DNA from 4 places in the Pantoea agglomerans genome. Region 2 is predicted to be linked to each of the others. Evidence: predicted binding sites of a transcription regulator. Region 2 holds the regulator's gene; each other region holds the start of a gene.
What was found. Region 2 encodes Fur, which represses iron uptake genes when iron is present. Its sites were predicted from a motif close to ATAATAATGAGAACNACTATCAA; they were not measured.
Positions count from the first base shown of each region.

Region 1: LB453_RS01655 (TonB-dependent siderophore receptor) is a predicted target of Fur. The motif match lies at 3,483-3,505, and genes of this name have one in related genera.
Region 3: exbB (tol-pal system-associated acyl-CoA thioesterase) is a predicted target of Fur. The motif match lies at 3,095-3,117, and genes of this name have one in related genera.
Region 4: LB453_RS19815 (isochorismate synthase) is a predicted target of Fur. The motif match lies at 3,795-3,817, and genes of this name have one in related genera.

Region 1 covers NZ_CP083808.1:362,441-367,828, forward strand. The annotation lists gene LB453_RS01635 (molybdopterin-dependent oxidoreductase) at 1-624, opposite strand, end outside; gene LB453_RS01640 (amino acid ABC transporter ATP-binding protein) at 649-1,410, opposite strand; gene LB453_RS01645 (amino acid ABC transporter permease) at 1,403-2,329, opposite strand; gene LB453_RS01650 (ABC transporter substrate-binding protein) at 2,326-3,213, opposite strand; gene LB453_RS01655 (TonB-dependent siderophore receptor) at 3,595-5,388, shown strand, end outside.
Region 2 covers NZ_CP083809.1:2,860,841-2,866,228, forward strand. The annotation lists gene ybfF (esterase) at 183-947, shown strand; gene ybfE (LexA regulated protein) at 1,104-1,379, shown strand; gene fldA (flavodoxin FldA) at 1,514-2,044, shown strand; gene fur (ferric iron uptake transcriptional regulator) at 2,399-2,842, shown strand; gene LB453_RS16465 (hypothetical protein) at 2,901-3,296, opposite strand; gene glnS (glutamine--tRNA ligase) at 3,533-5,200, opposite strand; gene nagE (N-acetylglucosamine-specific PTS transporter subunit IIBC) at 5,363-5,388, opposite strand, start outside.
Region 3 covers NZ_CP083809.1:597,729-603,116, forward strand. The annotation lists gene LB453_RS05480 (TRAP transporter large permease) at 24-1,310, opposite strand; gene LB453_RS05485 (TRAP transporter small permease) at 1,320-1,826, opposite strand; gene LB453_RS05490 (TRAP transporter substrate-binding protein) at 1,873-2,850, opposite strand; gene exbB (tol-pal system-associated acyl-CoA thioesterase) at 3,202-3,927, shown strand; gene exbD (TonB system transport protein ExbD) at 3,932-4,354, shown strand; gene LB453_RS05505 (aspartate aminotransferase family protein) at 4,417-5,388, opposite strand, start outside.
Region 4 covers NZ_CP083809.1:3,578,382-3,583,769, forward strand. The annotation lists gene fepG (iron-enterobactin ABC transporter permease) at 1-326, opposite strand, end outside; gene fepD (Fe(3+)-siderophore ABC transporter permease) at 323-1,312, opposite strand; gene entS (enterobactin transporter EntS) at 1,457-2,707, shown strand; gene fepB (Fe2+-enterobactin ABC transporter substrate-binding protein) at 2,702-3,667, opposite strand; gene LB453_RS19815 (isochorismate synthase) at 3,845-5,023, shown strand; gene LB453_RS19820 ((2,3-dihydroxybenzoyl)adenylate synthase) at 5,034-5,388, shown strand, end outside.

The DNA of each region.
Region 1 (5,388 bases), on a different replicon from region 2:
GGCGGCGCGCTGCATAAAGCCGCGCTCGGTATGCTCGCTCAGGCCGCCGCTCGCCACCTGCGAATTTTTTAGCGCCAGCCCGCCGAACGCCAGCACCACCTCGCTGTGCTCAGCAATTGTCTCCCAGCTGACGCCGCGCCGCGCGATCTCATTCATATCGCCGACAATATGCGGCAGCAGCACCGAGGCCGCGCCGGAGCTGTAGCTGTTGACCGAGCGCACATAGCCGCCCAGCACGGTATTCAGAAAGCGGTGTACCTGGCTTTGCGCATGGTGAAAGCGTCCGGCACTTGACCAGCCGTAGGAGCCGCCGAAAATACCGGCCGGTCCGTAACGCTCCCCGACGCGCCGCAGTTCCTGCGCCACCAGCGCGTAAGCCTCTTCCCAGCTCACCGCCACGTAGCTGTCCTGACCGCGACGCGGGTCGGCACCCGGCCCGTTCTCCAGCCAGCCGCGCCGCACCATCGGGCGCGACACCCGCGCCGAATGCGCGAGCGCGTTGTGGAGATTGCCCAGCAGCGGGCTGGGATCGGGATCGCCGCTAAATGGGGTAATCGCCAGTCTGTCACCGTCGCGGCGCGCGCGAAAGGCGCCCCAGTGGGCGCTGTGCATACTCTCGGTCATGGTGGTCCTGCGGAGAAAGGGTGCTCAGAGCACCGTTGCGATAAAGTTGCGCACGCGCCCGTTGCTGGGATCCTCCAGCACCTGCTGCGTCGGCCCGGCAGCGACGATCCTGCCACTTTCCATAAACACCAGCGTATCGGCGATTTCACGCGCGAAGCCGATCTCATGGGTGACGATCACCATGGTGATGCCGGAGTGCGCCAGCTGCTTAATCACCTGCAGCACTTCGCCCACCAGCTCGGGATCGAGCGCCGAGGTCGGCTCGTCAAACAGCAGCACGCCGGGATCCATCGCCAGTGCGCGGGCGATGGCGACGCGCTGCTGCTGCCCGCCTGACAAATTTTGCGGCCACTCCTCTTCGCGCCCCGCCAGCCCAACCTGCTGCAGCAGCGCGCGCGCCTTTGCCAGCGCCTGCTGACGCGGCGCTTTTTTTACGCGAATCGGTGCGTCGGCGATGTTTTGCAGCACCGTGCGGTGAGGAAAGAGATTGAACTGCTGAAACACCATGCCGATATCGCGGCGCTGGCGCGCCACCTCGCCGCTGTTCAGCTCGTGCAGCGCCTGCCCTTTCTGCCGGTACCCGACCAGCTCGCCGCCGATGCGGATAGTGCCGCCGTCCAGCTTCTCCAGATGGTTAATGCAGCGCAGCAAGGTCGACTTACCCGAGCCGGACGGCCCAAGGATCACCGTTACCGAGCCGGCCGGAATATCCAGGTCAACCTCATCGAGCACGGTGACGCCGGAAAAGCGTTTGGTCACGTTACGCAGGGCAATTGCCTCAGCCATTACTGATACTCCTTTCGCTGCGGGTCGACGTCACGCCATTTAACAGGCTGCGCCACAGGGTGCGCGACTGACCGCGCGACACACCGCGCGAAAAGTAGCGTTCAATATAGAACTGCCCGACCGACAGCACCGAGGTCATCAGCAGATACCAGAGCGTCGCCACCAGCAGCAGCGGGATCACCTCATAGGTGCGCTGATAGATAATCTGCGCGGAGAAAAGCACATCCTGCAGCGAGATAACCGACACCACCGCCGTGGTTTTTAGCTGGCCGATTACCTCATTGCCCGCCGGCGGCAGAATGGCGCGCATCGCCTGCGGCAGAATGGTAAAGCGGAAAATCTGCGCCGGACGATAGCCGAGCGCCCGCGCCGCCTCAAGCTGCCCGTTACCGACGCTCTGAATACCGGCGCGCACGATCTCCGCCGCGTAGGCAGACTGGTGCATCACCAGCGCGATAACGGCGGCGCTAAACGGGCTGATCAGCGCATTGGACTGGGCGCTCCACAGCTCGCCTGTACCCGGCAACGACAGGGAAAGCGTGGGATAGAGCGCGGCGATGTTGTACCAGAGAAACAGCTGCACCAGCATCGGCACGCCGCGAAAGAACCAGGTATAGGCCCAGCTTACCGCGACCAGCACCGGATTCGAGGAGAGGCGCATCAGCGCCAGCACCGTGCCAAAAGCGAACCCCAGCACCACCGAGATCGCGGTCAGCTGCAGGGTCATCACGACGCCCTGCAGGATTGACGCCTCGGTAAAGTTATCGGCAATAACGCCCCACTCAAAGCGCGGGTTATTAATCATCGAGTGGGCCATCGCCGCCACGCACAGCAGCACCAGCAGCGCGCTCAGCCAGCGGCCGTAGTAGCGTTTGCCGACGATGCGCAGCTCGTCAGCTCGGTCGGGTGCCGGATTCACTGAAAGATCTCCTGATTACGTTTCGCCTCTTTTACCGCGCCGAAGCCGATGCCCCAGCGATCGAGGATCTTCTGGTAGCTGCCATCTTTGATCAGCGAATTGAGCGCGGCCTGCACCGCAGGCTCCAGCGGCGAATCTTTAGGGAAGGCCACAGAGACCGGTGCGTCATTGACGCTGATCTCACCGCTCATGGTCAGCGGCTTGATCAGGTTTACCTGCCAGCTCAGTCCCTCATACGGCCCGAAGAACATCGGCACGCGGCCGCTGACCACCGCCTGCACGCCCGCCGGTCGATCGGGGAAAACAGCGATTTTAATCGGCGGCTTGCCGGCGCTTTCACAGGCTTTGCTCGCCTCTTCCAGCCGGGTGATCTGGGTGGTGCCCGCGCCCGCGCCGACCTCTTTGCCGCACACGGCGTCGAAAGTGGTGAACGGCGCGAGAGTGGCGCTTTTCAGGGAGATAATGCCGAGGCGGCTGGCGTTGTAGTAGCCGACAAAATCGACCTGCTTCAGGCGCGCCTGGGTGGCGTTGATGTTGGAGAGCGCCACATCGTAGCGCCCGGTTTTCAGGCCGGGAATAATATTGTCGAAGCCGCCGGTGTCGCGCCACTGCACCGCGACGCCCAGCCGCTCGCCGACGGCGTTCATCACGTCGATTTCGCGCCCCGCCAGGGTTTTGTTGTCCTCTTTATAAAAGGTGGTGGGCGGCGTATTGGGGTTTGTTCCGGCGACAATATAGCCGCGCTTCAGGATAGCGGCAGGCACCAGGCTTTTCAGCGCGGGATCGGCTTGCACATGCAGCGAACTGTCGGTCGGCACCGAGGTGTCGGCAGCCATCGCGCCCTGGGCGGCCAGCGCGAGAACGATAAGGGTAACGCTTTGCATGAGTTTCACTGGGACCTTTCTCCTGATCAAATAAAATCCCTTGCGGGAAAATGCGCAGCCGGGGTAACGCTTCGCAAGCTTAAACAGATGTTGTCTCTCTCCGGGAATGAATATCCATACGGCTGGACGGCTTTATTCTCAGTGAGAGGAGGCAGAGTTAACAAATGCAAAAAAACGCTAAGCATTGCCGGATCAGGCATTAGCGCGGCGCGTCGTCCGTTTCCTAACCTACTGTGTAGAAATGTAAATATGCTGACGCAATCTATACAATGAGAATCATTATCACTATCATACGCATTTGCTTACACTCATTAACGCAACAGGGAGAATGTTTAAGTGAATGTAACGGTAGATTTCAGAAAGCGCCCCTGCGCCCTGCTGATGGTCGGTATGCTGAGCGCCACCGGCGTCGGCGCGGCGGAAGAGACAGAAAAGCTGGCCGATGACGAAACGATGCTTGTCACCGCCGAGCAGATACTCAAGCAGCAGCCCGGCGTCTCCACCATTACCGCCAAAGATATTGAAAAAAGCCCGCCGGTGAACGACCTCTCCGACATTATTCGAAAGATGCCCGGCGTAAACCTGACCGGTAACGGCGCCAGCGGCAGTCGCGGCAACAACCGCCAGATCGATATTCGCGGCATGGGGCCGGAAAACACGCTGATTATGATAGATGGCGTGCCGGTTTCCTCGCGCAACGCGGTGCGCTACAGCTGGCGCGGCGAACGCGATACGCGCGGCGACACCAACTGGGTGCCGCCTGAGATGGTGGAGCGCATTGAAGTGATTCGCGGCCCGGCGGCGGCGCGCTACGGTTCCGGCGCGGCGGGCGGCGTGGTGAATATCATTACCAAACGGCCAACCAACGACTGGCACGGCTCCCTTTCGCTGTTTACCAACCAGCCAGAAGACAGCAAAGAGGGGGCGACCAAACGCGCCAACTTCAGCCTGAGCGGGCCGCTGGCGGGCGACGCGCTGACGATGCGCCTCTATGGCAACATCAATAAAACCGACGGCGACGCCTGGGACATTAATACCGCCGAGAACGGCTCCTATGCGGCGGGACGCGAAGGGGTGCGCAATAAAGATATCAACGGCGTGCTCTCCTGGAAGATAACCCCAGAGCAGATCCTTGATTTCTCGTACGGCTACAGCCGCCAGGGCAATATCTACGCCGGCGACACGCAAAACAGTAACGGCAATAACAGCGCTAACGGCCTGGTCGAATCGCTGGTCGGCAGCGAAACCAACCGTATGTATCGTCAGTCTTATGGCCTGGCGCACAACGGTATCTGGGACTGGGGCCTGTCGAAGCTGACGTTCAATTACGAAAAAACCAATAACACGCGCCTGCAGGAAGGCTCCGGCGGCAGCGTGGAAGGAATGATCAACAGCGATAAATTCGCTACCAGCCAGCTGGAGAGCTACCGCGGCAACGCGGAGATTAACTTCCCGCTCGACTGGCTGCGCGAGCAGACGGTGACGCTGGGCGCGGAGTGGAACCATGACAAGCTGAACGATCCCGCCTCGATGCAGGCCGCCAACCAGGCGGGCGTCAATATCGGCGGCGTCAGCGGCAACGCGGCGGATCGCAGCAGCAAGAACAGCGCGACCCTCAGCTCGCTCTATTTTGAGGATAATATCGCCGCGACCGACTCGACCGAAATTATTCCCGGCATCCGCTTCGACTATCACAACAGCTTTGGCGCTAACTGGAGCCCGAGCCTGAACCTGTCGCAGGGGCTGGGAGATGATTTTACGCTGAAGGCGGGTATCGCCCGCGCCTTTAAAGCGCCGAATCTCTATCAGTCTACCGAAGGCTATCTGCTCTCTACGCGCGGCAACGGTTGTCCGAAGGATATTACCTCAGGCAGCTGTTATCTGCTGGGCAGCGACGACCTTGAGCCGGAAGTGAGCGTCAATAAAGAGCTGGGCATTGAGTACGCCCATGAGGGTTATGTGGCGGGCATCACCTGGTTCCGCAACGACTACAAAAACAAGATTGTCTCTGGGCGCGAGCGCGTGGGTATCGCCTCTAACGGCTATAACATTCTGCGCTGGGAAAATGGCGGCAAGGCGGTGGTGGAAGGACTGGAAGGCAATCTGACGGTGCCGCTGATCGCCGATAGGCTGGAATGGCGCAGCAACGCCACCTATATGCTGAAGTCGGAAGAT
Region 2 (5,388 bases):
TTGCTGGCGAGACGGGCGGGTTCTAACATAAGGATTATAAAGTTAAATCCAGGCGGGCTGATAGCATTCGCACGCTCAGACGGCAAAAGTCGGAATATGCCCTAAAGCCTGCTGTGTCGTCGCGCCTGGAAAGGTGAAAGCATGATAACCTAACCCAAGGTCCCCATCTTAAGAACTTTGCCATGATTTTAAATGCTCGTCTGCAAACTGACCAATCAATCGCTGATTCCTTGCCCATCCTGCTTATTCACGGCCTGTTCGGCAGCCTGGATAACCTTGGCGTGCTGGCGCGCGGCCTGAAAGACGCGGGTCCGCTGATACAGGTTGATGTGCGCAACCACGGTCTCTCGCCGCGCGCCGACGAGATGAGCTATCGCGCCATGGCGCAGGATATGTTCGATACCCTGGACGCGCACGGCATCGATCGCGTCGCCGTTATTGGCCACTCAATGGGCGGCAAAATCGCCATGGCGATGAGCGCGCTGGCGCCGCAGCGCCTGGCGCGTCTGGTGATGATCGACATCGCGCCGGTGGATTATCAGACGCGTCGCCACGACGAGATTTTTGCCGCTATCCGCGCCGTCAGCGACGCAGGCGTCCGCCAGCGCAGTGAGGCTGCGCAGGTGATGCGCAGCCATATTAAAGAGGAAGGCGTTATCCAGTTTATTCTCAAGTCGTTCCAGGAGGGCGAATGGCGCTTTAACGTTCCGGCGCTATGGGAAAACTACGCTACACTCACTGGCTGGGAAGCGGTGCCCGCCTGGCCTCATCCCGCGCTCTTTATTCGCGGCGGCGACTCGCCCTATCTCGACAATCAGCATCGCGACGCGCTGCTGCGTCAGTTTCCCGCCGCCCATGCGCACGTGATCAGCGGTGCCGGCCACTGGGTACACGCTGAGAAACCTGATGCCGTATTGCGCAGCGTTCGTCGCTTTTTTGCGCTTTAAAAGCAAAAGCTTGCCGTTCGCGGTTTAGCATTGGCGTCATCACTTCCGCTGGAGTATGATGGCGCGCTAAATTTTGCCGCTGTGCGTTTTTTGCGGCGGCAATGGCCCATTTCTCGTTATAAGCGCGCCTGTTCGCGCCCCTAGTTTTACTAACCCATGGCAAAAGAAAACACTGATCGCACCACGCTGGATCTGTTTGCAAACGAGCGTCGGCCCGGCCGACCGAAAACCAGTCCGCTTTCGCGTGATGAACAGCTGCGCATCAATAAGCGCAATCAACTGAAACGTGACAAAGTGCGCGGGCTGCGTCGTGTCGAACTCAAAATGACCAGCGAAGCCGTGGACGCGCTAAACACCCTGGCTGAGCAGCGCAACATCAGCCGCAGCGAACTGATTGAACAGATGCTGCTGGCGCAACTCAAACTGGGCTGACGCGCGCAAAGCGCACGCAGAAGCAAATGGAGCGGCTTTTCGAGTTCCGCCCTTTTGCCCGCTCTGCTATCATTCGCTTAATTGTGCGCTCCGCGCATGCACTCATTATCAGGATTTAAGAGGTTATTTACCCCATGGCAATCGTAGGCATCTTCTTTGGCAGCGATACCGGCAACACCGAAAACATTGCAAAAATGATCCAGAAACAACTGGGCAAAGAGGTTGCGGAAGTACACGACATTGCCAAGAGCACGAAAGAAGATCTCGAGGCGTTCGATATCCTGCTGCTGGGCATTCCGACCTGGTACTACGGCGAAGCGCAGTGTGACTGGGACGACTTTTTCCCGACGCTGGAAGAGATCGATTTCAACGGCAAGCTGGTGGCGCTGTTTGGCTGCGGCGACCAGGAAGACTACGCAGAATATTTCTGCGACGCGATGGGCACCATTCGCGACATTATCGAGCCGAACGGCGCGGTGATCGTCGGCCACTGGCCAACCGAAGGCTACCACTTTGAAGCGTCTAAAGGCCTGGCAGACGACAAGCACTTCCTTGGCCTGGCTATCGATGAAGATCGTCAGCCGGAACTGACCAGCCAGCGCGTCGAAGCATGGGTGAAGCAGATTTACGATGAGCTGCAGCTGCAGGCGATCATCGAAGCCTGATTACCCACATACTCAATGTGGGCGCTGGCTCACATTGAGTTAATGGTTTTTCCTATAGAAATAATAGCTACAGCTTTTTAACTTTTATCTTCGATTCTGTACAATACCCACATCGGTTATCTGCTTATTTCTCCCGCGAGGTCAGGAAGTTAACGAAATGATAACGAACCTCCTGCATTTCTCCGCCCGGCGCCGTTACGCATCTTCTTACAGCCCGTGTTGATTTCAGGCGTTTACCTCGGTTTTCATTTTAAAACTTCACCTCTATAATGAGACGCAAATGAGAATAGATAACGAACGACATTCAAGGCAAGGCGCCTCAAGTAACCAGCAAAGTAACAGGACAATATCCGCATGACTGACAACAACACCGCATTAAAGAAGGCTGGCCTGAAAGTCACGCTGCCCAGACTTAAAATTCTGGAAGTGCTTCAGGAACCTCAGTGCCATCACGTCAGCGCGGAAGATCTTTATAAACGCCTGATTGATATGGGCGAAGAGATTGGTCTGGCTACCGTTTATCGCGTACTGAACCAGTTTGACGATGCGGGCATCGTGACGCGTCACAACTTCGAAGGCGGGAAATCGGTTTTCGAACTGACCCAGCAGCATCATCACGATCACCTGATCTGTCTGGACTGCGGCAAAGTCATCGAATTCAGCGACGAATCAATCGAAGCGCGCCAGCGGGATATCGCCACCCGCCACGGCATCAAGCTGACGAACCACAGTCTCTATCTCTACGGACACTGCGCGCTGGGCGATTGCCGCGAAGACGACACGCTCCACGATCAGTAAAGATGTGCTATGCAGTGATTTTAAAAGCCGGTATGCGTACCGGCTTTTTTTATGGCCGTCAGGCGACCAGCGTTTCGTGCAGGTAGCGCCAGCGGGGAATGGAGGTGGTGCAGTCGAGGATCGCCAGTGAGATGCGCGCCTGATCGCTGCCGTTCATCATCTGTAGCTCGCGGTACTGAATAGTGACTTCATCTTTACGCTGCGAGATCACCGCGTGCTCGCTGGTGGCAATGCGCATACCTTCACGGCGCCCCTGCAGCTGACGGAACAGATCTTCGGTCTGATTTAAATCGAGCAGCCTGCCCTGCGTCGTGACCATGCGGAAATCGGGATGGAAGTGCGAAAGCAGCAGATGGAAGGTATCATCCTCGCCGGATGGCTGGTTGAATATACGTTCGATTAACTGATGTAAAACCACCACGCTGTGTTTTGCTTCCTGACCAAGAGCTGTCATCTTTTTTCCTTTTTATGCCCGCATAGCCTCTTTAAAGAGCGAATAGCCTACCTGAAAAAAAGAAATTCACATCTGTAAATTGATTAATTTTCGTTAACTCAGATAATTGCCAGAGTGGTCCGACAAGCTTTAATCGTTTGTTACAGAACAATAAAACGCCCTTGCGCCGATTGCAGGTATAAAAAAGGGCGATTGCTCGCCCTGTAATGATTTTATCACGCCGTTAATGCAAAACCTTAATCGCCGATTTTTGCCCAGGTATCGCGCAGGCCAACGGTGCGGTTAAACACCAGCTGGTTTGGACGCGAATAGTGGCTGTCGGCGCAAAAGTAGCCTTCACGCTCAAACTGATAAGGCGCTTCCGGGCTGGCGTTCTGCAGGCCAGGCTCAACAAATCCCTGACGGATCTCCAGCGACTTCGGATTGATGGTGGTCAGGAAATCCTCTTCCGCGCCCGGATTCGGCACGCTAAACAGGCGATCGTAGAGGCGGAACTCTGCTGGCAGCGCATGGTCCGCTGAAACCCAGTGAATGACGCCCTTCACCTTGCGGCCATCTGCCGGATCTTTGCTCAGGGTATCAACGTCGCAGGTGCAGTAGATGCAGGTGATATTCCCCTCTTCATCTTTCGCGACGCGCTCGGCGCGGATCACGTAAGCGTTGCGCAGACGCACCTCTTTGCCCAGCACCAGTCGCTTGTACTGCTTGTTGGCTTCTTCGCGGAAGTCGGCGCGATCGATCCACACCTCACGGCCAAACGGCACTTCACGCGTGCCCATCTCCGGCTTGTTGGGATGATTTGGCATAGTGATGACTTCGTTATGGCCCGCCGGCAGGTTTTCAATGACCACTTTCAGCGGATCGAGCACCGCCATGGCGCGCGGTGCGTTTTCGTTCAGATCGTCACGAATGCAGGACTCCAGCGACGCCATCTCAACCACGTTGTCCTGTTTGGTGACGCCGATACGGCGGCAGAACTCGCGGATCGAGGCGGCGGTGTAGCCGCGACGGCGCAGACCCGATACGGTCAGCATGCGCGGATCGTCCCAGCCCTCTACCACCTTTTCGCTCACCAGCTGCGTCAGCTTACGCTTCGACATCACCGCATATTCAAGGTTAAGGCGGGAGAACTCATACTGGCGCGGATGCACCGGAATAGAGATGTTATCCAGCACCCAGTCATAGAGGCGACGGTTGTCCTGGAACTCCAGCGTACAGAGCGAATGGGTGATATTTTCCAGCGCATCGGAGATGCAGTGGGTAAAGTCGTACATCGGATAGATGCACCACTTTTTGCCGGTCTGGTGATGTTCGGCGAACTTAATGCGGTAGAGCACCGGATCGCGCATTACGATAAAGCTGGAGGCCATATCGATTTTGGCGCGCAGGCAGGCTTTGCCCTCGGCGAATTCGCCGTTGCGCATTTTTTCAAACAGCGCCAGGTTTTCTTCCACGCTGCGATCGCGATAGGGGCTGTTTTTGCCCGGCGCGGTCAGGGTGCCGCGGTATTCACGGATCTCTTCCGGCGTCAGCTCGTCGACATAGGCCAGACCTTTGGTGATCAGTTCAACCGCGTAGTGATAAAGCTGATCGAAGTAATCTGAGGAATAACGAACGTCACCACTCCACTCAAAGCCCAGCCACTGTACGTCGCGCTTGATGGATTCGACGAACTCCATATCCTCTTTAACCGGGTTGGTATCGTCGAAACGCAGGTTGCACTGCCCCTGATAGTCCTGAGCGATGCCGAAGTTCAGGCAGATCGATTTAGCATGGCCGATATGCAGATAGCCATTAGGCTCAGGCGGAAAACGGGTATGCACGCTGTTGTGCTTACCGCTCGCCAAATCTTCGTCAATGATCTGACGAATAAAGTTAGTTGGGCGGGCTTCAGCCTCACTCATCTCTCAATCCTCAATACGTATAGCGGATGGTTTGTACCACGAAGTAACGGAGTATGATCCACAAAGCGTCGAAGGGAAACAACCGGTTTGTTAAGGCGATAAAACGAAAAAGGCAGGAATCGCTTCCTGCCTGCTTTTTTTTACAGCGATGCGGTTAAGGGCTTAGCTTTTAACCTCGTAAAGCGGGG
Region 3 (5,388 bases), 1.8 Mb from region 2:
GCGGCGCGCCGCCTTTCTACCGGTTACATCACCCCCATCAGACGCGGCAGCCAGAGCGAAATCGCCGGGATATAGGTGATCAACATCAGCACGATAAAAAGCAGGCCGTAAAAGGGCAGCATCGCGCCCACCACCTGCTCGATCTTCTGCTTGCTCACCGCGCTGGCGACAAACAGCACCGTGCCCACCGGCGGGGTAATCAGCCCGATGCCGAGGTTGGTCATCATGATCATGCCGAAGTGTACCGGATCGATGCCGAGCGCGGTCGCCACCGGCAGCAGCACGGGCGTCAGGATCAGGATAATCGGCGCCATATCCATTAGCGTGCCAATCACCAGCAGCAGCAGGTTGATGCACATCAGAATAACGTACTTATTATCCGACAGGCTGGTAAAGGCGTCGGTAATAATGGTCGGCAGCTGCATAAAGGTCATCACCGCGCCGAAGCCCGCCGCGAAGGCGATCAGCACCATCACGATCGTCACCGTCTTAATGGTGCGGAACAGCAGGATATGCAGCTGGCTCCACTTAAAGTCGCGATAGATAAACATGGTAACGAAGAAGGCCCAGAGGCAGGCGATCGCCGCCGACTCCGACGCGGTGAAGATGCCGGAGAGTATGCCGCCAAGAATAATGACGATGGTAAAGAGGCCCCAAAAGGCGTCGACGAAAATCTTCACCGCCTGGCGAAACGGAATGCGCTCCCCTTTGGGATAGCCGCGCCTGCGCGCGAAGGCGAGGCACATCACCATCAGGCAGAGCCCCAGCAGCAGGCCGGGAAAGATCCCGGCGACGAACAGCGAGGAGATGGTGACCACGCCGCCGGTCGCCAGCGAATAGATCACCGAGTTATGGCTCGGCGGCGTCAGCACCGCCTGCACCGAGCCGCTGGCTGTCACCGCCGCCGCGAAGTCGCGCGGATAGCCTTTCTGCTCCATCTGCGGGATCATCACCGAGCCGATCGAGGCGGTATCCGCGACCGACGAGCCGGAAATCGCGCCGAAAAAGGTCGAGGCGACGATATTCACCAGCGACAGCCCGCCGCGAATAAAGCCGACAAAGATATAGGCGAAGTTAACCAGCCGCCGCGCAATGCCGCCCTCCGCCATAATCGCGCCCGCCAGGATAAAGAAGGGAATGGTAAGCAGCGAGAACTTATTTACGCCGTTTGTGATCTGAATAATCACCGCTTCCAGCGGCAGATCGATCCACCATGCGCCGATAAAGGCGCTAAGGCCCACGGCGAAGGCGACGGGAAACCCCAACAGCAGCAGCACTACCAGGCTGCCGATCAACATCAATGCGTCCATGGTCGCTCCTTAATGTGTGCCGCCTAAAACCACCACCGGCCGCTGGCTTTGATCGCCGTTCAGCAGCCGCTCAACAACAAACAGCAGGGTAAACAGCGCGCCAGCGGGGATCGGCAGATACATCTCGCCGTAGGTCACCGCAGGCAGCGCGGCGAGCGGCTGGACCCACATCGCCACGCAGAGGTTGTAGCTCGCCTGGAAGATGATCAAACAGGTCGCCACCATCAGCAGATCGCACAGGCGCAGCATCCGCCGCTGCGCGGTGGGTGAGAGGCGATCGGTCACCATTGAGACGCAGATATGGGTACCGGCGCGGAAACCGACCGGCGCGCCGATAAAGGTAAAAATAATCATGCAGACGATGGCGACCGGCTCGGGCCAGGCCAGCGCGCCGTTGAGGACGTAGCGGGCGAAAATGCCGATGGGGATCACCGTCACCATAATCAACAGCGCGACGGCAGCGATCGCCATGCACAGCAGATAGAGCCCATCCATCAGACGAGAGTATCGGTTCATATGCGTTACCTGAATAACGCCGTGCGGAAGGCGCGGCGGCGAGGGGTTAGTTAACGTCGGCGATCTGCGTCATCAGATCCTGATACTTGCCGCCAAATTGATCGCGCACCGGCTGCGTGGCTTTGATGAAATACTCTCTGTTGGTCTCCTGAAAGGTCACGCCGCCCGCCTTCATCTTCTCAATTGACTGCTGGGTATAGGTCGCCCAGAGCTGGCGCTCTTCATCCTGCGCCTCTTTGCCGAGCTTTTTCAGCAGCGTCTGATCTTCCGGCGACAGGCGCGCCCACGACGCTTTAGAGAAGAGGATCATTTCCGGCTGGATAAAGTGGCCGGTCAGGGTGTAGTACCTGGTTACCGGCAGGTAGTTGTGGGCGACAAAGGTTGGCGGGTTGTTTTCCGTGCCGTCCACCACGCCAGTTTGCATGGCGCTGAAGACTTCACTGACGCCCATCGCCACCGGATTAGCGCCCATCGCTTTCAGCGTCGCCAGCGAGATGGCGCTGTTCTGCACGCGGATTTTCATCCCCCTGAGATCTTCCGGCTTGCCGAGCGGCTTTTTGGTGATCATGTTGCGCTCGCCCGCATCGGTCCAGCCGAGAAAGATCATGCGCGCGTTGGCGTCCGCCTCGAACTTGTCGACGATCTCTTTGCCGACCTCACCGTCCAGCACCTTGTGCATATGGTCGACGTCGCGAAAGATATAGGGCAGCGTCAGCACGCTGGTTTCCGGCGCGATCGTGGTGACCGGCGCCAGCGAAACGCGGATCATATCGATGGCACCGAGCTGCACCTGCTGCAGCGTCTGATCTTCGTCGCCCAGCACGCCGCCGGCGTAGACTTTCATCTCCAGCCGACCGTTGGTGGCCTGCCTGAGCTTGTCGCCCATATGCTGCAGCGCCACGACGGTGGGGTAGCCAGCGGGCTGCACCTCCGCCACTTTTAATACCTTCGCCGACGCTGGCGCCGCGCTCAGGCCGAGCGCAGCGCAGACGGAAACGGCAAGGATCCATTTATTCATGCTCATTATTTTTTTCTCCAGCAGGTAGAGGAGGGCACAGGTATAAGCGGCAGAGGAAGCGGCCCGCGTGCTGCCAGAATAGGCAAATCGCGCTGGCTGAAAATGCGGCAATGCTGATTGAATGAACAAGCTCACATTTTGAAACGTTGTTTTAATAAATTTATATGGGAAATCACATTTCTGAAATGGCGCTGGAAAATTGACATAAAATGGCGTCAGCAGCCCGCTGAGCCGGGCGCTCTGTTTGTAAATACTAATGAGAACTACTATCAATTCGCTGTTTTTTTGCTATTATTCGCGCTTATCCATTATTCCTGCATATGAAGTTGGAGACGCAGCGTGGTAGCCAGTGATTTGATGCAAACGGACCTCTCCGTTTGGGGCATGTATCAACATGCTGATATCGTGGTAAAAGTGGTAATGATCGGCCTGTTGCTGGCGTCGGTGGTGACCTGGGCTATTTTTTTCGGAAAGTTTGCCGAGCTTAGCGCAGCGAAACGTCGACTGAAAAGCGAGCAGCAGGCGCTGAGCGAAGCCCGCAGCCTGGGCGACGCCGCCCGCGCCGCCGGACAGTTCAAGAGCCACAGCCACAGCGCGGCGTTGCTGAATGATGCCCAAAACGAGATTGCGCTTTCGGCGGGCGTCGAAGATACCGACGGCATTAAAGAGCGCACCAGCTTTCGCCTTGAGCGCCGCGTCGCCGCCTTTAGCCGCCACGCCGGCCGCGGCAACGGTTTTCTCGCCACTATCGGTTCCGTTGCGCCGTTTATCGGCCTGTTCGGAACGGTATGGGGCATTATGAACAGCTTTATCGGCATTGCGCAGACGCAGACCACCAATCTGGCGGTGGTCGCGCCAGGCATCGCTGAAGCGCTGCTGGCAACGGCTATCGGCCTGGTGGCAGCGATTCCGGCGGTGGTGATTTATAACGTCTTTGCGCGCATGATCGCCAGTTATAAAGCGTCGCTGGGGGATGTGGCCGCGCAGATTCTGCTGCTGCAGAGCCGCGATATCGACCTGGGCAACCTGAACGCGAAAAGCGCGGAAGCTCGCCCGGCCGCTCAGAAATTGCGCGTAGGTTAAGTTTATGGCGATGCGATTAAACGACGATCTGGAAACCGATGGCGAAATGCATGAGATCAACGTTACGCCGTTTATCGACGTTATGTTGGTTCTGCTGATCATCTTTATGGTGGCCGCGCCGCTGGCGACCGTGGATGTTCGCGTTAATCTGCCCGCCTCTACCAGCGCACCGCAGCCGCGGCCGGAGAAGCCGGTTTATCTGTCGATCAAAGCGGACAAGCAGTTCTATATCGGCAATGAGCAGGTAACGCCGGAAACGCTGGTGAGCGTGCTGAACAGCCAGACCGAGGGCAACAAAGAGACCACCATCTTCTTCCAGGCTGATAAGTCAGTCGACTATGAAACCCTGATGAGCGCGATGGATAAGCTGCGCGGCGCGGGCTATCTCAAGATCGGCCTGATGGGCATGGAAACGGCGGCGAAGTAAAGGCCGCGCGTGGGAAAAGGGCAGCCTCAGGGCTGCCCTTTTTGTTGGCTCGCGCGTCGGGTCTACTGCTGTAATTTGCGCAGGCAGCGGTCCATTGCGCTGACCACCCAGTCGATATCCTGCGCCTGGAAACAGAGCGGCGGGCGGATTTTCAGCACGTTGCCGTAGGGGCCGGCGACGGAGGTCAGCACAAACTCCTCGCGCAGCGCCTCCACCAGATCGAGCGCCAGACCTTTATCGGGCTGCTTGCTCTCCCTGTCCGTCACCAGTTCAAAACCGATAAACAGGCCAGCGCCGCGCACTTCACCGATGCACGGATAGGTCGCCTGCAAGGATTGCAGGGCCGCCAGCAGCGCGGCGCCGGTTTTCAGGCTGTGGGCCTGAAGCGCTTCCTGCTCAATAACATCCATCACCGCATGCGCCGCCGCCATAGAGACCGGGTTGCCGCCAAAGGTATTAAAGTAGGGCAGCTTATCGCTAAACGCCGCCATTACCGGCGCCTTCGCCATCAGTCCCGATACCGGAATGCCGTTGCCCATCGGCTTACCGGTGGTCACCACATCGGGAACCACACCGTGTCGGGCAAAGCCCCAGAAGGCCTCGCCGGTGCGGGCAAAGCCGGGCTGCACTTCGTCAGCAATAAAGATCCCGCCGTTTCGATGCACCACCTCAATCGCCTGCTTTAAAAAGCCGGGCTGGCCGGGAAGCACGCCATCTGACGAGAAGATCGAGTCGGCAAGAAAGCCGGCAAACTTAATGCCGTGCGCGCTCATATCGTCGATCTGCATCTGGATCTGCTGCGCGAACCACGCCCCCTGATCCGCCGTCTGGATACGGTAGAAATCGGGCGGCGCCACCAGCCGGGTGGTGGGGGAAAGCGGCTGACCGCTGCCCAGCGCGGGCGAGACGCCGGAGGTAAGCGCGCTGGTGCCGTGATAGGCTTCTTTTGAGACGATAATCCCCGTGCCGCCGCTCCAGCACTGGGCAATGCGGATCGCCAGATCGTTCGCCTCCGATCCGGTACACATATACAT
Region 4 (5,388 bases), 720 kb from region 2:
TGCTGAAACAGCACCAGCGCCACCAGCACGCCGCTATAGGCACCGGTATTAAAGCCGAGAATATCGGGGCTGCCGAGTGGGTTGCGCAGCAGCGACTGAAAAATCGCGCCGCTGACGCCCAGCGCCGCGCCGAGCAGCAGCGCCATCGCCACGCGCGGCAGCCGCCACTCCAGCACGATCAGCTGAACGTTGCGCGCCGCCTCGCCGTTGACCAGCTGCCAGAGCTGCGCCCCGCTAATCGGCAGCGCGCCGCGCGTAACGCCGAAAAAGGCCAGCAGCGCGCAGGCCGCCAGCAGCCAGATACCGTGCATCATCGCCCGACTCATATCTGCCCTCTCCCCAGCTTGCGGCGCACCAGCACGATCAGCATCGGCGCGCCGAGCAGCGCGGTAACCACCGCGACGCGCAGCTCGCCAGGCACCATCAGGCGGCCCAGTATATCGGCAGCCAGCAGCAGACAGGGGGTAATCAGCAGCGTGCCAGTCAGCATCCAGCGGTGGTCATTGCCCCACAGCCAGCGGGCCAGATGAGGAGTCATCAGCCCGACAAAGGCGATGGGGCCGACGGCGGCCGTGGCGGCGCCGCTCAGCAGGGCGATAGCCAGCAGCCCGAGCAGCTGGGTTCGCGCCACGCGCGCGCCGAGCGCCGTCGCCACATCGCCGCCCATGCTCAGGGTATTGAGCGAGCGCGCCAGCAGCAGCGCAATCAGCGCGCCGACCGCCACCGCTGGCCAGGTGGCGCGCAGCACGGCAAAGCTGCGAATATCCAGCGAGCCGCTGTGCCAGAAGCGCAGATGGTCGTAAATATCGGGATTAAGGAGAGAAAGCCCGGAGGTCAGCCCTTCCAGCACCGCGCCCAGTGCCACGCCCGCCAGGGTCAGGCGCACCGGATTAACGCGGCCGCCGCCGAGCGCGCCGGTCAGCGCCACCAGCAGCGACGCCAGCAGCGCGCCGAGGAAGGCGAAGCCGAGCCAGTCGGCGGGCGTATCCGCGCCGACCAGGGCGATGCCCAGCACCACGGCGAAGCCCGCCCCCGCGTTGACGCCGAGAATGCCGGGATCGGCGAGCGGATTGCGCGTCAGGCTCTGCATCAGCGCCCCCGCCAGCCCGAGCGCGCAGCCCGCCAGCAGGCCGGCAAGGGTGCGCGGCAGGCGCGCTTCGCGCACGATAACGCAGTCGGCGCTGCCGCAGCTGGTGGTCAGGGCAAGAGAGACATCATGAATGGCGATCGATTTGGCGCCGAGCATCAGGCTGAGCGCAAGCAAGAGCAACAGCAGCATCCCTGAGGCGGCTATTGCGATGAGATGGCGCATAACGTTCCGAACCTTCACTGTTCACTGACGCAGCGGTCGCGTCAATTTGATAATGATACTTGTTATCGTTATTACTCGTATTTTTGTATGTTACCATGATTCGCCTCGACTACAGCGAGGAAAACCGCAGCAAAAGGCGAAGCAATGAACAAACCCTCCCATCTCATCGATCTCAGCCTGTTGAAGACGCATCCCGCTTTTCGCGCCGTCTTTATCGCCCGTTTTATCTCTATCGTCGCGCTCGGCATGCTGGCGATTGCCGTGCCGGTGCAGATCCAGCAGCTGACCCGCTCGCCGGCGCTGGTCGGGCTCGCCGTTACCCTGGCGGGCGCAGGCATGTTTATCGGCCTGCTCACCGGCGGCGTGCTGGCCGATCGCTACGAGCGCAAACGGCTTATCCTGATTGCGCGCTCGACCTGCGGCCTCGGCTTTGTGGCGCTGGCCGTCAACGCCTCGCTGCCCTCCCCGTCCATCGGCGCGGTGTTTCTGCTGGGCCTGTGGGACGGCTTCTTCGGCGCGATCGGCGTGACGGCGCTGCTGGCGGCCACGCCGGCGCTGGTGGGACGCGAGAACCTGATGCAGGCGGGCGCGATAACGATGCTGACGGTGCGCTTCGGCGCCATTCTCTCGCCCGCCGTCGGCGGTCTGGTGCTGGCGCACGGCGGCGCGGCGTGGAACTACGGCCTCGCCGCCCTCGGTACGCTGCTTACCGTGCTGACCCTGCTGCGGCTGCCCCTGATGCCGCCGCCGCCACAGCCGCGCGAACATCCGCTGCGGGCGCTAGCCAGCGGCGTGCAGTTCCTGTTTTCTGCGCCGCTGGTCGGCATGGCGGCGCTGATCGGCGCGCTGGTCACGCTGGCGAGCGCGGTGCGCGTGCTCTATCCGGCGCTGGCACCGCACTGGCAGGTCAGCCTTGATGAGCTGGGTCTGATGTATGCCGCCGTGCCGCTCGGCGCGGCGCTGGGGGCGCTGACCAGCGGCCGGCTCGCGCAGACGCCGCAGCCTGGCCGCCTGATTCTGGCCAGCGCCGTCGCCGCTTTCCTGGCACTTGGCGCCTTCAGCCTGATGCCGCAGTTCGCGCTCGGGCTGGCGTGTCTGGCGGCCTTCGGCTACTTCAGCGCCGTTAACAGTCTGGTGCAGTATCAGCTGATCCAGTCGCTGACGCCCGATGCCCTGTTGGGGCGCATCAATAGCCTCTGGACGGCGCAGAACGTCACCGGCGATGCAATCGGCGCGGCGATGATCGGCGCGCTGGGGTCATGGCTGCTGCCGCAGCAGGCCGCCGCGCTGACGGGTTTCGGCGCGGCGCTGCTGGGAGGCGTGATGTGGATCCTGATGGCGAGACTGCGACGCTATCAACCGCCAGCACCGTCGCTGGCAGAAGAGGCGTCATGATTTAACGAACAGCTGCTCAAGACGCGTCAGCAGGTGGCTGGCGCTGTAGTAGTCAAGACGAAAGGTGTCGGCGCCCAGCGCATAAACCTGCTGCTGCTTTACCGCCGCGGTCTGTGCCAGGAACGGGTTCTGCATCAGCTGTTGCGCGCCCGGCTCCTCTGCGGCGAATAACAGAAAGGTGTTGCCGTTCAGGCCGCTGGCGACGTTTTCGCCGGAGAGCTGAATAATATCTTTGCGCTGGCCCATGCTGTGCGTTTGCTGCAGATCCGCAGGCGGCACGGCGAGCGTAAAGCCGAGCTGCTCCAGCAGCTTGCCCTGTGCCGATTCGCTCGTCCACAGATTCACTGCGCGGCCGCCGCCGTTAAACACCATGGCGGAAACGGGCTGCGGCGGCAGCGTAATTTTCTGCTTCAGCGCCGCCTCTTGTGCATCGAACGCCTTTACGCGCGCCGCCGCGTCCGCCTCGTGGCCGGTCGCTTCGCCGAGCAGCGTGACCAGCTGCTGCCAGCTTTTATCGTCATAGTTCACCACCAGCGTCGGCGCGATAGCCGAGAACTGATCGACCAGCTTCAGAGCGGAATCGTTGCCGGTAGCGCTGACGATAATCAGATCCGGCGCTTCTGCGGCCACCGCTTCGGCGCTCGGTTCGCCAATATAGAGCCGCTTGAGGTTTTTACGCTTCGCGACGTCGCTCCACTGGCGGAAAAACCCCTGCTCGTCCGCCAGACGGCTGCCCGGCGCGGTCGCCCCGCTGGCGATTACCGGCGCGTCGATGGCCAGCAGCGACCCGGTCAGGGTCACGCTGGTAGAGACGATGCGCTGCGGCGCTTTCTCCAGGTTTATGCTGCCGCTGCCGCTTTGCAGCGTACGCGGCCAGCCGCCTTCGGCTCGCGCGTCAGAATTAGCCAGCACGGAGACGAAAGCCAGCGCGGCCACCGTGGTAAAAATCCGCTTAAACATAAGATTCAGCCCACCTTTAACTGTCAGACAAGGTTCTGCCGCCTCGGTGAATCAGGCTGAGATCGCACGCGCGATGCCGCGAATTTATTGACACTCCAGCCTAATCAACGTAGGTTACACAACCACAATACAAATGATAATCATTATTAGTTACCTTATCATTTATAGGTGAAAATTATGGTGGAAACGTTGACGTTTGGAAATCCCCTGCTTGAGGATTTCTCCGCACTGTGTCGGGGATTTGTCTTTACATCTCCGTGGCGCAGTATCGCTACGCAGGGCTGCTACACCACCATCGCCACGCCGGTGGCCGATGGTGACGCCCTGAACGGTGACTTTCAACAGCAGCTGCGACGCCACTTCGCCTGCGCAAAAAAGCAGGGCATCGCCCATCCGATCCTGGTGGGCGCTATCCCCTTCGACGTTACGCAGCCCGCCGCGCTGTTTATTCCTGAATCGCATCAGACCTTTAACCGCGCCGATCTCCAGGCTGCGCTGCCCGGGGTTCCGCCGCCGCTGCCGCAGGTGCGCCGCCGCGCCGCGATGCCGGAGCACGATGTTTTTACCGCGATGGTGGCAGAGGCGGTTGCCGCCACGCAGCGCGGCGAGCTGGACAAGGTGGTGCTGTCGCGCCTGATGGATATCGTTACGGAGCAGCCGGTGGATATCGCCGCGCTGATGCAGCGCATCGTGGCGCAAAACCCAAACAGCTATCACTTCCACCTGCCGCTGCCGCAGGGCGGTTCGCTGGTCGGCGCCAGTCCGGAACTTATGCTGCGCAAAAAGGGGCGTGATTTCAGCTCCTGTCCGCTGGCCGGCTCCGCGCGACGCGACGCCGACGCGCAGCGCGACAGGGCCGCGGGCGACGCACTGATGCAGTCGACGAAAGATCGTCACGAGCACAGGCTGGTGACCGATGCGATGCGCGACGTGCTGCAGCCGCGCAGCCGCCTGCTCTCGGTGCCCGCCACCCCTTCTCTGCTGACCACCGCCACCCTGTGGCATCTGGCGACGCAGATCGACGGCGAGGTGCTCGATGAGCAGGAGAACGCGCTGTCGCTCGCCTGCCTGCTGCATCCCACGCCCGCGCTGAGCGGCTTCCCACACAGGCGCGCGCAGCAGCTGATCCAGACGCTGGAGCCGTTTGACCGCCGCCTGTTCGGCGGTATCGTTGGCTGGTGCGACGACCAGGGCAACGGCGAATGGGTCGTTACCATCCGCTGCGGCACCGTACACGGCGCGCGGGTGCGCCTGTTCGCCGGCGCAGGCATCGTCGCGGATTCGCAACCTGAATCAGAATGGCGCGAGACCGGTGTCAAACTCGACACCATGCTGCGCGCTTTTGGACTGCAATAAAGGAACTCGTATGTCGATCCCTTACCATCGCTGGCCAGACGATCTGGCCGCGCGCTACCGTGAGAAAGGTTACTGGCTGGATGTGCCGATGACCGATATCCTGGCGCGCCATAAAGAGAGCGACGCCATCGCCGTTATCGAAGGCGATCTGCAGCTGAGCTATCGCCAGCTGGCGCAGCGCAGCGACAACCTCGCCGCAGCGCTGCAGCGTCGCGGGCTGAAAAACGGCGACACCGCGCTGGTGCAGCTGGGCAACGTCGCCGACTTCTACGTTACCGTTTTTGCACTGTTCAAGCTGGGCGTGGCGTCGGTTTACGCGCTGTTCAGCCACCAGCGCACCGAGCTGCTGGCCTACGCCGCGCAGA